One region of the Micromonospora sp. HUAS YX12 genome, then DNA from elsewhere that is predicted to be linked to it. Evidence: riboswitches for the same ligand, from Rfam matches in the RefSeq annotation. Region 1 holds a riboswitch; the other holds the start of a gene.
What was found. Region 1 has a riboswitch for cobalamin ahead of ABIH81_RS20165 (VWA domain-containing protein). Riboswitches for the same ligand answer to the same signal wherever they lie in the genome.
Positions count from the first base shown of each region.

Region 1 (5,524 bases):
GCGCTCGCGGCCGGCCGCGTACAGAAACGACTCGCCGCCGCGGACATCCGGCCCCAGCGCCGGCCCGACGAGGATGACTGCTGCCTGGCGCAGTTGCGCGGCCTCCACCTGCGCACCGATGTCGGCCAGCGTCCCGCGCAGCACGAGTTCACCGGGCTGGGTCGCCCGGGACACCACCACGGCTGGGCACGTCGCGCCGTAGTGCCCGGCCAGCTCGGTGGCCAGCTCCCGGGTCCGGGTGACGGCCAGGTGCAGCGCCAGTGTCGCGCCGGTCGCCGCGAACGCGGCGAGTTTCTCCCCGTCGGGCATCGCCGTCGAGCGGGCCTGCGCACGGGTGAGCACGACGGATTGGGCCAGCTCGGGCACGGTCAGCTCGGCCCCCACGATGGCGGCGGCCGCGGCGTAGGCGGGCACGCCGGGGGTGATGTCCCACGGCACCTGGGCCGCGTCGAGCCGACGGGTCTGCTCGTGGACGGCCGAGTACAGCGACGGGTCTCCGGAACACAGTCGGACCACCTCCAGACCTTCGGCGTGCGCCCGGATCAGCTGAGCGGTGATCTCGTCGAGGTCGAGGTGCTGGGTGTCGACCAGGCGGGCGTGCGGGCGGCAGTGTCCGAGCACTTCCGCGTCCAGGTAGGTGCCCGGGTACAAGCAGACGTCGGCAGCGTCGAGCAGCCGCACGGCCCGCAGCGTGAGCAGGTCGGCGGCGCCGGGCCCGGCTCCGACGAAGTGAACGGTCATGATGCTCCCTTGGTGACGGACCACTGGCTGACCGCACGCCCCGGCGACCAGCCGGTGAAACGTCCGAGCGGTTCGGCTCGCTCGACGTGCAGCCGTACCAGCTCGCCGCCGTGGCGGTGGTAACGCTCCAGCAGGACAGCGTCGGTCTCGGCCGTGACGCCGTGCACGACGAGCCGCCCTCCGGAACGCAGCGCCGCCCAGCAACTGTCCAGCACGCCCGGCGTCGTCGCGCCTCCGCCGACGAACACCGCGTCGGGACGTCGCAGGTGGCGCAGTGCGTCGGGTGCCCGGTCCTGGACGACTTCGAGCGAGGGCACCCCGTGACGCTGCGCGTTGGCACGAACCAGGGCGGCCCGATCGGCACGTGGCTCGATCGCGACCGCGCGGGCTGTGGGCCACGAACGCATCCACTCCACCCCGATCGATCCGCTGCCGGCGCCGACATCCCACAGCAGTTGCCCGGGGGCGGACGACAACCGCGCCAGTGCGCTGGCGCGCAGGTCGCGTTTGGTGATCTGCCCGGTGTGCTCGAACGCCTCGTCAGGCAGCACCCCACCGGTCGCCCACCCCGGCCCGGTCCCCTGGACCTGCACGGCCACGATGTTCAGCCTCGGCACGCCGGCGACATTCCAGCTGTGAGCGACCGCCTCCACACGCGACTCAGCCGGCGACCCCAGGTCACCGAGCACGACCATCCGCGAGTCGCCCCAGCGGTGTTCGGTGAGCAACCCCGCGACAGCCGCGGGCGTCGACTCGTCACTGGACAGCACCAGCAGCCGGCGGCCCGCGGCGAGGGCCGGCACGAGCAACCGGAGATCCCGGCCCACCAGGCTGATCACCGTCGTGGTCTCGGCCGGCCAGCCCAGCCGTGCACGCGCGAGAGCGACCGATGACACCGCCGGCACGACCGTCACCCGTTCGGCGCCGAGGACATCCAGCATCGTCGTGCCGATGCCGGATACGAGCGGATCCCCCGAGGCGAGTGCGACGACCGGTTCACGGCAGCCCTCCAGCATGCCGGCGAGGCGTTCCCGGAGCGGGGAGGGCCAGACGACCCGGTCCTGCCCCTTGACCGCGGGCATCGACTCGAGGTGCCGGCGGCCGCCCAGCAGGGTCGCCGCGCTGCGTACCAGTGCTCGGGCCGGTTCGGCCAGACCCGCCCAGCCGTCGGCTCCGAGCCCGACGACGGTGACGTGCGCACTCATGGGGGTGAACCTTAGCCCGGTGTGTTCCGGACCCGGGCCCCTGCCCGGACCGTCCGGACAGCGTCTAGGGTGGCTGGCAAGGTTCGAGGTGCCCCACAGCTGACGGCTACGGGGAGAATCTGGGAAGCCGGTGAGAGTCCGGCACAGGGCCCGCTGCGGTGACCCCGGCACAGACCGGGGAAGTCCGAAGACCGGCCTCGATCCGACCCGCGACGCGACCGCGACGCGGAACGCCATGGCAGATCGAGCGGGAGCCCTACATGCCAGCGCAGTACCCCTTCTGTGCCGTCGTCGGCTCCGACGACATGACCCTCGCCCTCACCCTGGTCGCCATCGACCCGCTCATCGGCGGTGTCCTGGTCCGTGGGGAGAAGGGCACCGCCAAGACCACCACCGTCAGGGCACTGGCCCACGTGCTGCCCCCCGTCCGGGTCTTCGAGGGCGACCGTTTCTCGGTTGATCCGGACGACCCCGCCGCGGCGTCCCCCGACGGACCGTTCGACCTGACCACACGAGTCGTCGAGCGCCCGGTTCGGCTCGTGGAGCTGCCGATCGGCGCCAGCGACGACCGGGTGACCGGCTCCCTTCAACTCGACGCCGCGCTGCGCGACGGTGTCGTCGCCTTCGAGCCGGGTCTGCTGGCTCGTGCCCACCGCGGCCTGCTCTACGTCGACGAGGTGAACCTGCTGCATGACCACCTGGTCGACCTGTTGCTGGACGCCGCCGCCACCGGGCGGGTGAGCGTCGAGCGCGACGGCATCTCCGTCGAACACGCCTCTCGGTTCGTGCTGATCGGCACGATGAACCCCGAGGAGGGCGAGCTACGCCCGCAGCTGCTGGACCGCTTCGGCCTGACCGTCGAGGTGGCCGCTCCGCGCGACCCGGCGTTGCGGGCGGAGGCCGTTCGCCGCCGGCTGGCCTTCGACGCCGACCCCGACACGTTCACCGCTGCCTGGGCGCACGCGCAGGCACAGCTGCGCGCCCGTCTGGCCGACGCGCAACGCTCGGTGGCAGCGGTGACGCTCGACGATCAGACGCTGACGGCGATCGCCGAGATCTGTGCCGCGTTCGACGTCGACGGGCTCCGCGCCGACCTGGTGACCGCCCGGACGGCCGTCGCGCACGCCGCCTGGCAGGGACGCGACCAGGTGACCCGCGCGGACATCCGCGTGGCGGCCCGGCTTGCCCTGCCGCACCGGCGTCGGCGCAACCCGTTCGATGAGCCGGGCCTGGACGAGGAACGTCTCGATCAACTACTCGGCCGCGACGATCCCGGCCCCGAGGATGACGGCCCGGGTGACGGCCCCGGCGGAACGCCGCACGACGATCGGGCCGAGCAGGCCCCGGGCGGCACGTCGGAGTCCCTTCCGCGCTCCGGCGCGGAGCCCGGCCGCCAGGCACCGCCGGCGGATGCGGCGAGCGGGACGGTCGTCCCGGCCGGCCAGCCGGTACGCGCCCGGCTGCTCGTCGTGCACGGTACCGGTGAGGGGCAGTCCGGACGCCGCTCGCGAGCGCGCACCCCGCAGGGCCGCGTCGCCGGGGTGAGACGCGACCGGTCCACCTCCGGTCGGCTTCACCTGCCCGCCACGATCGCCGCCGCCGCACCGCACCAGGTCTCCCGCGGCGGTCTCACCGCCGGCCGGGGCCTCGTGCTGTCCTCCACCGACCTGCGTCGGGCCGAGACCGTCGGCCGGGAATCCAACCTCGTCCTGCTCTGCGTCGACGCGTCCGGGTCGATGGCCGCTCGGCGCCGCATGGAGCAGGTCAAGACAGCGGTCCTCGCGCTGCTGCTGGACGCCTACCGTCGCCGTGACAAGGTGGCCCTGGTGACGTTCCGCGGGCACACCGCGGACGTCGCGTTGCCGCCGACCGGCTCGGTCGACGTCGCCTCACGCCGTCTGGCGCAGCTGCCCGCCGGCGGACGAACCCCGCTCGCCGAAGGCCTTGAGCAGTCGGCGGAGGTTCTGCGCCGGGAGGCGCTGCGCGACCCGTTGCGCCGTCCCTTGCTCGTGGTCGTCACCGACGGGCGTGCCACTGCCGGGCCGGATGCGCTCGGCCGAGCCCATCGCAGCGCCCGGCACCTCGCCGCGTCCGCCGTGCAGAGCGTCGTCGTCGACTGCGAGACGGGCCGTTTCCGGCTCGGGTTGGCGGCTCAGCTCGCCGCCCACCTGCGGGCCGAGCACATGCCACTCGGCGAGGTGACTGCCGACGGTCTCACCGGCGTGGTGCACGCCGCGACCGCACGGCGCGAGCGGGTGGCCTGATGCCGCAGGGCAAGCCGCTCATCGTTCCCGAAGACGGGCTCAGCACGCGGCAGCGTCGCAACCGCCCGCTGCTCATGGTCCACACCGGTAACGGCAAGGGGAAGTCGACCGCCGCCTTCGGCCTGGCGATGCGGGCCTGGAACCAGGGCTGGGACATCGGTGTCTTCCAGTTCGTGAAGTCCGCCAAGTGGCGCATCGGCGAGCAGACCGTGCTCGAACGCCTCGCCCGCCTGCACGAGGAGACCGGTGAAGGCGGCCCGGTCGAGTGGCACAAGATGGGCTCGGGCTGGTCGTGGAGCCGCAAGAGCGGCACCGACGAAGACCACGCCGCCGCCGCGGCCGAGGGCTGGGCCGAAGTCAAGCGGCGCATCCGGTCCGAGCGGCACCGCCTGTACGTGCTGGACGAGTTCACCTACCCGATGCAGTGGGGCTGGGTGGACGTCGACGATGTCGTCGAGACCCTGGCGAACCGCCCGGGAACCCAGCACGTGGTCGTCACGGGCCGCCGCGCGGACCCACGCCTGCTGGAGGTCGCCGATCTGGTCACCGAGATGCAGCATGTGAAGCACCCGATGGACGTGGGCCAGAAGGGCCAGCGGGGCATCGAATGGTGACCCTGCCACGGGTCCTCGTGGCGGCACCGGCCTCCGGGCACGGCAAGACGACGGTCGCGACCGGGCTCATGGCCGCGCTCGCCGCCCGCGGGCACGTCGTCTCCGGCCACAAGGTGGGGCCGGACTACATCGACCCCGGTTACCACGCCCTCGCCACCGGTCGACCCGGCCGCAATCTCGACCCCCACCTGGTCGGCCCCTCGCTCATCGTGCCTCTGCTGCTGCACGGCGCGCGGAACGCCGGCGTCGCGGTCGTCGAAGGCGTCATGGGTCTGTTCGACGGCCAGATCGGCGGCGACGGGTTCGCCTCGACCGCGCACGTCGCGACGCTGACCCGGACACCGGTCGTCCTCGTCGTGGACGTCTCGCACGCCGCACGCAGCGTCGGCGCGGTCGTGCACGGCATGGCGACCTTCGAGCCCGGCGTCACAGTCGCCGGCGTCGTACTCAACAAGGCGGGCTCCCCCCGCCATGCCGCCGAGGTCGCCCGGGCCGTGGAGTCCGTCGGCGTCCCCGTCCTGGGCATTCTCCGGCGTGACGAGGGAGTCAGCGCCCCGTCGCGGCACCTCGGGCTCGTTCCGGCCGCCGAACGCGACACGGCGGCCGATTCGCTCGGCCGGCTCGCTGAGCAGGTCGCGGCGCACGTGGATCTGGACGCCGTCCTGGAGATCTCGCGCACCGCACCGGACCTCGAGGCAGC
Region 1 covers NZ_CP157974.1:4,188,277-4,193,800, reverse strand. Annotated here, with positions in the region: gene ABIH81_RS20175 (SAM-dependent methyltransferase) at 1-741, opposite strand, end outside; gene cbiE (precorrin-6y C5,15-methyltransferase (decarboxylating) subunit CbiE) at 738-1,946, opposite strand; cobalamin riboswitch at 2,016-2,161, shown strand; gene ABIH81_RS20165 (VWA domain-containing protein) at 2,207-4,210, shown strand; gene cobO (cob(I)yrinic acid a,c-diamide adenosyltransferase) at 4,210-4,824, shown strand; partial or broken gene ABIH81_RS20155 (cobyrinate a,c-diamide synthase) at 4,818-5,524, shown strand, end outside.

Region 2 (5,524 bases), 1.4 Mb from region 1:
GTGGCGGCTGGTGACCGACCGCGAGGTACGCGAGGCCCTGCCCACGGTGGCGGAGCCGCTGCCGGCCGGCACGACCGGCCCGCCGTCGACCGGCACGAGCGGACCGCCGTCGACCGGCGCGGCGCCCGCCGACGTGGTCCTCGCCGCCGGTGACTTCGTCACCCACGAGCACGACACGTCCGGCCGGGCGCAGCTGGTCCGCCTCGCCGACGGGCGCCGTCAGCTTCTCCTGCGGGGACTGGACACCTCGGACGGACCCGACCTGCGGGTCTGGCTCACCGACCGGAAGGTGCTGCCCGGCCGTGCCGGCTGGCAGGTGTTCGACGACGGCCGCTGGGTCGAGCTGGGCCGGCTCAAGGGCAACATCGGCGACCAGGCGTACGACATCCCGGCGTCGGTGGACCTGGACGGTTTGCGCAGCGTGTCGATCTGGTGCAAGCGGTTCGCGGTCTCGTTCGGCGCCGCCCCGCTGGCCGCGGCGGGGACGGGATCGGCGCCGGCCTGATGACCGTGCGCGCCCGGGGGTCCGGCTCAGCCGGGATGCGCCGCCGGCTCCCGGGGCGCCGGCGCGGCCGGCGTCCCGGACGCGGCCGGCCGCTCGCGGTCCAGGTACAGGCGCAGCAGCACCCAGCCCAGTGACACGCCGCCGATGAACACGTACGCGGGCTGGGTGCCGAACGTGTCCCAGCAGGTGTGCAGCGTGACGGCGGCGGCGAAGGTGAGCAGGAAGGCCGCCAGTTTCCGGCCGCCGGGCGCGGCGGCGAACGTGAACAACGCGGCGGCCGTCAGCCCCGTCCAGGCCAGGTGCGCGGCGGGCGCGGTGAGGCCGCGTACCAGCAGCGTCTGCTCGACCGCGCCGAGGTTGCCCTGCGACCCGACGAACGCGGCGAACGCGTAGCCCATGGTCTCCAGCGCGGCGAACCCGGCGCCGGAGGCCACGCCGATCACCAGCCCCTGCGCCGGGGACGGGTGCCGCCGCCACAGCATCAGGATGCCGGCCGGCACGATCAGCTTGGCGGTCTCCTCGGCCAGGCCGACGAGCGCCATCGGCAGGAAGCCGAGGCGGTGCAGCGTGCCGTACTCCAGCCAGCCGGCGGCGACGACACCGATCACGCCGCCGAGGAGCGCGGCGACGCCGACGACGGAGCCGGGGACCGGGCGGCGGGCCGGCCGGCCCTGGGCGAAGGCCAGGAACGTGGCGGGCGCGACGGACGCGCCGAGCACGATCAGCGCCGGTACGAACGTGACGGTCCCGGTGCCGGCGAGTGTCTCCAGCACCAGCAGGTGGAGCCCGACGCCGACGAGCAGGACCGCCACCCACGCCCAGCGGCGCCCGGTTTTCCCCATACGCCGAGTATCGCGCCCGCCGCGTCGCGCCGGAATCGGGGGTAGGCACTGTGGACGGTGAGATCAATCCGACACGCCGACACGACATCTGGTGTTGCCAGGAAGCCCTCACCGCCATATATGGTGTTCCTCGCAGCTGGTTCGGCCGGGCCGTCACTGGTCCGTCCGAGGCAAGAGGGAACCCGGTGGAAGTCCGGGACTGCCCCGCAGCGGTGAGTGGGAACGACAGCCGTCAACAGCACTGGGCCACCGGCCTGGGAAGCGACGGCCAGTAGGCGACCGGCGACCCGGTCGGGCCCGCGAGTCCGAAGACCTGCCAGCGCGCCGTGCGCCTCCGCGCACGGCGGCCGGAGGTCGCGCGGGACGACCGACGCCAGCAGCCGGGCCGGCCGTGCGCCGCGCCCGTTGGCGTCTCCCGCCGTCTCCAGACGGTGACAGCGAGGAGAGGTCATGACTGTCGTACAGGAGAGTCCCCCGTCCGGGACCGGCGGGGCCGAGGCCCGCCGGCCGGCGATGCGGGTACGCAAGCGGGACGGCGACACCGAGCCGGTGGACGTCGGCAAGATCGTCCGGGCGGTCGAGCGCTGGGTCGCCGACCTGGACGAGGTGGACCCGCTGCGGGTGGCCACCAAGACGATAAGCGGGCTCTACGACGGGGCGACCACCGCCGAGCTGGACCGGTTGTCGATCCAGACCGCGGCGGAGCTGATCGGCGAGGAGCCGCAGTACTCGAAGCTGGCCGCGCGGCTGCTCGCCGCGTACGTGGACAAGGAGGTCCGCGGTCAGGGCGTGGCGAGCTTCAGCCAGTCGATCGCGTACGCCCACGGGCTGGGGCTGATCGGCGACGAGACGGCCGCGTTCGTGGCCCGGCACGCCCGCAAGCTCGACGACGCCGTGGACCCCGACGGCGACCTGCGGTTCGAGTACTTCGGACTGCGTACGGTGGCCGACCGCTACCTGCTGCGGCACCCGCGGACGCGGCTGGTGGTGGAGACGCCGCAGTACTGGCTGCTGCGGGTGGCCTGCGGGCTGTCCCGCACCCCGGGCGAGGCGATCGGGTTCTACCGGCTGATGTCCGCCCTGGCCTACCTGCCCAGCTCCCCCACGCTGTTCAACTCCGGCACCCGGCACACCCAGATGTCGTCGTGCTTCCTGGTCGACTCGCCGCGCGACGAGCTGGACTCGATCTACGAGCGGTACCACCAGGTGGCGAAGCTGTCCAAGTTCTCCGGCGGCATCGGCATCTCCTGGTCGCGGGTACGCGGCCGGGGCGCGCTGATCCGGGGCACCAACGGCCGGTCCAACGGCATCGTGCCGTTCCTCAAGACGCTCGACGCCGGGGTGGCCGCGGTCAACCAGGGCGGCCGGCGCAAGGGCGCGGCCTGCGTCTACCTGGAGCCGTGGCACCCGGACGTGGAGGAGTTCCTGGAGCTGCGGGACAACACCGGCGAGGAGTCGCGGCGGACGCACAACCTCAACCTGGCCAACTGGATCCCGGACGAGTTCATGCGCCGGGTCGAGGCCGACGGCGAGTGGTCGCTGGTCGACCCGTCGGACGCGCCGGAGCTGCCCGACCTGTACGGCGAGGCGTTCGACGCCGCGTACCGGGCGGCCGAGAAGAACGCGGTGCGCACGGTGAAGGCCCGGGATCTGTACGGGCGGATGATGCGCACGCTCGCGCAGACCGGCAACGGCTGGATGACGTTCAAGGACGCCGCGAACCGGCTGTCCAACCAGACCGGCGAGCCGGGCAACGTGATCCACCTGTCCAACCTGTGCACCGAAATCCTGGAGGTGAACGACGACGCCGAGACCGCTGTGTGCAACCTCGGCTCGGTGAACCTCGGCGCCCACGTCACCGCCGACGGCGTGGACTGGGAGCGGCTGCGCGCCACGGTACGCACGGCGGTGGTCTTCCTGGACCGGGTGATCGACATCAACTACTACCCGGCCGAGCAGGCGGCGGCGTCGAACCCGCGCTGGCGGCCGGTCGGGCTCGGGCTGATGGGGTTGCAGGACGCGTTCTTCACGCTGCGCCTGCCGTTCGACTCGGCGCAGGCCAGGGAGCTGTCCACCCGGGTGCAGGAGGAGATCCTGCTGACCGCGCTGGAGACCTCCGCCGGGCTGGCCGAGCAGTTCGGCCCGCATCCGGCGTACCCGCAGACCCGGGCCGCCAAGGGTGACCTGCACCCGGACCTGTGGGGCGCGGAGCCGGCGCAGGCGGAGCGGTGGGCGGCGCTGCGCGAGCGGATCGCCGCGCACGGGCTGCGCAACTCGCTGCTGGTGGCGATCGCGCCGACCGCCACCATCGCCTCCATCGCCGGCTGCTACGAGTGCGTCGAGCCGCAGGTGTCCAACCTGTTCAAGCGCGAGACCATGTCCGGGGAGTTCCTCCAGGTCAACACGTACCTGGTGCGGGAGCTGAAGGCGCGCGGGCTGTGGACGCCGCAGGTCCGCGACCGGATCAAGCGGGCCGAGGGCTCGGTGCAGGACATCACCGAGCTGCCCGCGCCGGTGCGGGAGCTGTTCCGCACCGCCTGGGAGCTGCCGCAACGGGCGCTGATCGACCTGGCCGCCGCGCGGGCGCCCTTCGTCGACCAGTCCCAGTCGCTGAACCTGTTCCTGAGCGCGCCGACCATCGGCAAGCTCTCCTCGATGTACCTGTACGCCTGGAAGGCCGGGCTGAAGACCACCTACTACCTGCGTTCCCGTCCCGCCACCCGCATCCAGCAGGCCACCGTCGCCCCGGTGCTCGCCCCGGTCTCCGGCGTGGTCTCCGCCGTGAGCGACGACGAGGCGCCGGCCTGTTCCCTGGAGAACCCCGAGAGCTGCGAGGCATGCCAGTGACCACCACCGCGCCGACCCGGCACATGCTGCTCGACCCCGGCATGGACCTGACCCTGCGGCCGATGCGCTACCCGCGCTTCTTCGACCGGTTCAAGGACGCCATCAAGAACACCTGGACGGTCGAGGAGGTGGACCTGCACGGAGACCTGGCCGACCTGGCGAGGCTGTCCCCGGCCGAACGGCACCTGGTGTCGCGGCTGGTGGCGTTCTTCGCCACCGGCGACACCATCGTCGCCAACAACCTGGTGCTCAACCTCTATCAGCACGTCAACTCCCCCGAGGGCCGGCTCTACCTGTCCCGGCAGCTGTTCGAGGAGGCGGTGCACGTCCAGTTCTACCTGAACCTGCTGGACACGTACGTGCCGGACGAGAAGGAGCGGTTCGCCGCGTTCGCCGCGGTGGAGAACATCCCGTCGATCGCCCGCAAGGCCGAGTTCTGCTTCCGGTGGATCGACTCGATCTTCGAACTGCGGGAACTGCGGAGCCGGGCGGACCGGCGGGCGTTCCTGCTCAACCTGATCTGCTTCGCCGCGTGCATCGAGGGCCTGTTCTTCTACGGCGCGTTCGCCTACGTCTACTTCCTGCGGTCCCGGGGCCTGCTCAACGGGCTGGCGTCCGGCACCAACTGGGTGTTCCGGGACGAGTCGATGCACATGGCGTTCGCCTTCGACGTGGTGGAGACCGTACGCGCCGAGGAGCCGGACCTGTTCGACGACGAGATGGAGAAGCAGGTCAGGGAGATGCTGGCCGAGGCGGTGGAGTGCGAGGTGAGCTTCGCCGCGGACCTGCTGGGGCAGGGCGTACCCGGGATGTCGCTCGCGGACATGCGTGAGTACCTCCAGCACGTGGCCGACCGGCGCCTGGCCGTGCTCGGCATCGCCCCGATGTACGGCAGCGGCAACCCGTTCGCGTTCATGGAGTTGCAGGACGTGCAGGAGCTGTCCAACTTCTTCGAGCGCCGGGTGTCGGCGTACCAGGTCGGGGTGACCGGCTCGGTCACCTTCGACGACGACTTCTGACCGCCGGCCCTGCGGATCTCCGCCCGCGAGCACGGCCGGCCGCTGCCCGCGGCCTGAGCCGCCGATCGCGGTGTGCGGGCCGGCCGGCCCGCACACCGCGATCGGGGTGCCGCTACTTGAGGAACCGGTCCAGCGCGGCCTCGATGGTGCCGCTGTCCGGGGACGCGTACGACTTCATCGTCACCTTGTTGTAGGAGATGAAGCTCGGGCACCGGGCCGCGGGCGCGGTCACCGTGCCGCCGTCGCCGACCTTCTCGCCGGTCTTGGCGGCGTGGAAGGTCAGGGTGTACCGGGAGGAGATGTAGTCGACC
Region 2 covers NZ_CP157974.1:5,561,376-5,566,899, forward strand. Annotated here, with positions in the region: gene ABIH81_RS26505 (DM13 domain-containing protein) at 1-505, shown strand, start outside; gene ABIH81_RS26510 (PrsW family glutamic-type intramembrane protease) at 532-1,347, opposite strand; cobalamin riboswitch at 1,468-1,683, shown strand; gene ABIH81_RS26515 (ribonucleoside-diphosphate reductase subunit alpha) at 1,861-4,194, shown strand; gene ABIH81_RS26520 (ribonucleotide-diphosphate reductase subunit beta) at 4,185-5,213, shown strand; gene ABIH81_RS26525 (hypothetical protein) at 5,326-5,524, opposite strand, start outside.
Region 2: linked by a shared signal. The riboswitch ahead of ABIH81_RS26515 (ribonucleoside-diphosphate reductase subunit alpha) and the one ahead of ABIH81_RS20165 (VWA domain-containing protein) in region 1 are both predicted to bind cobalamin.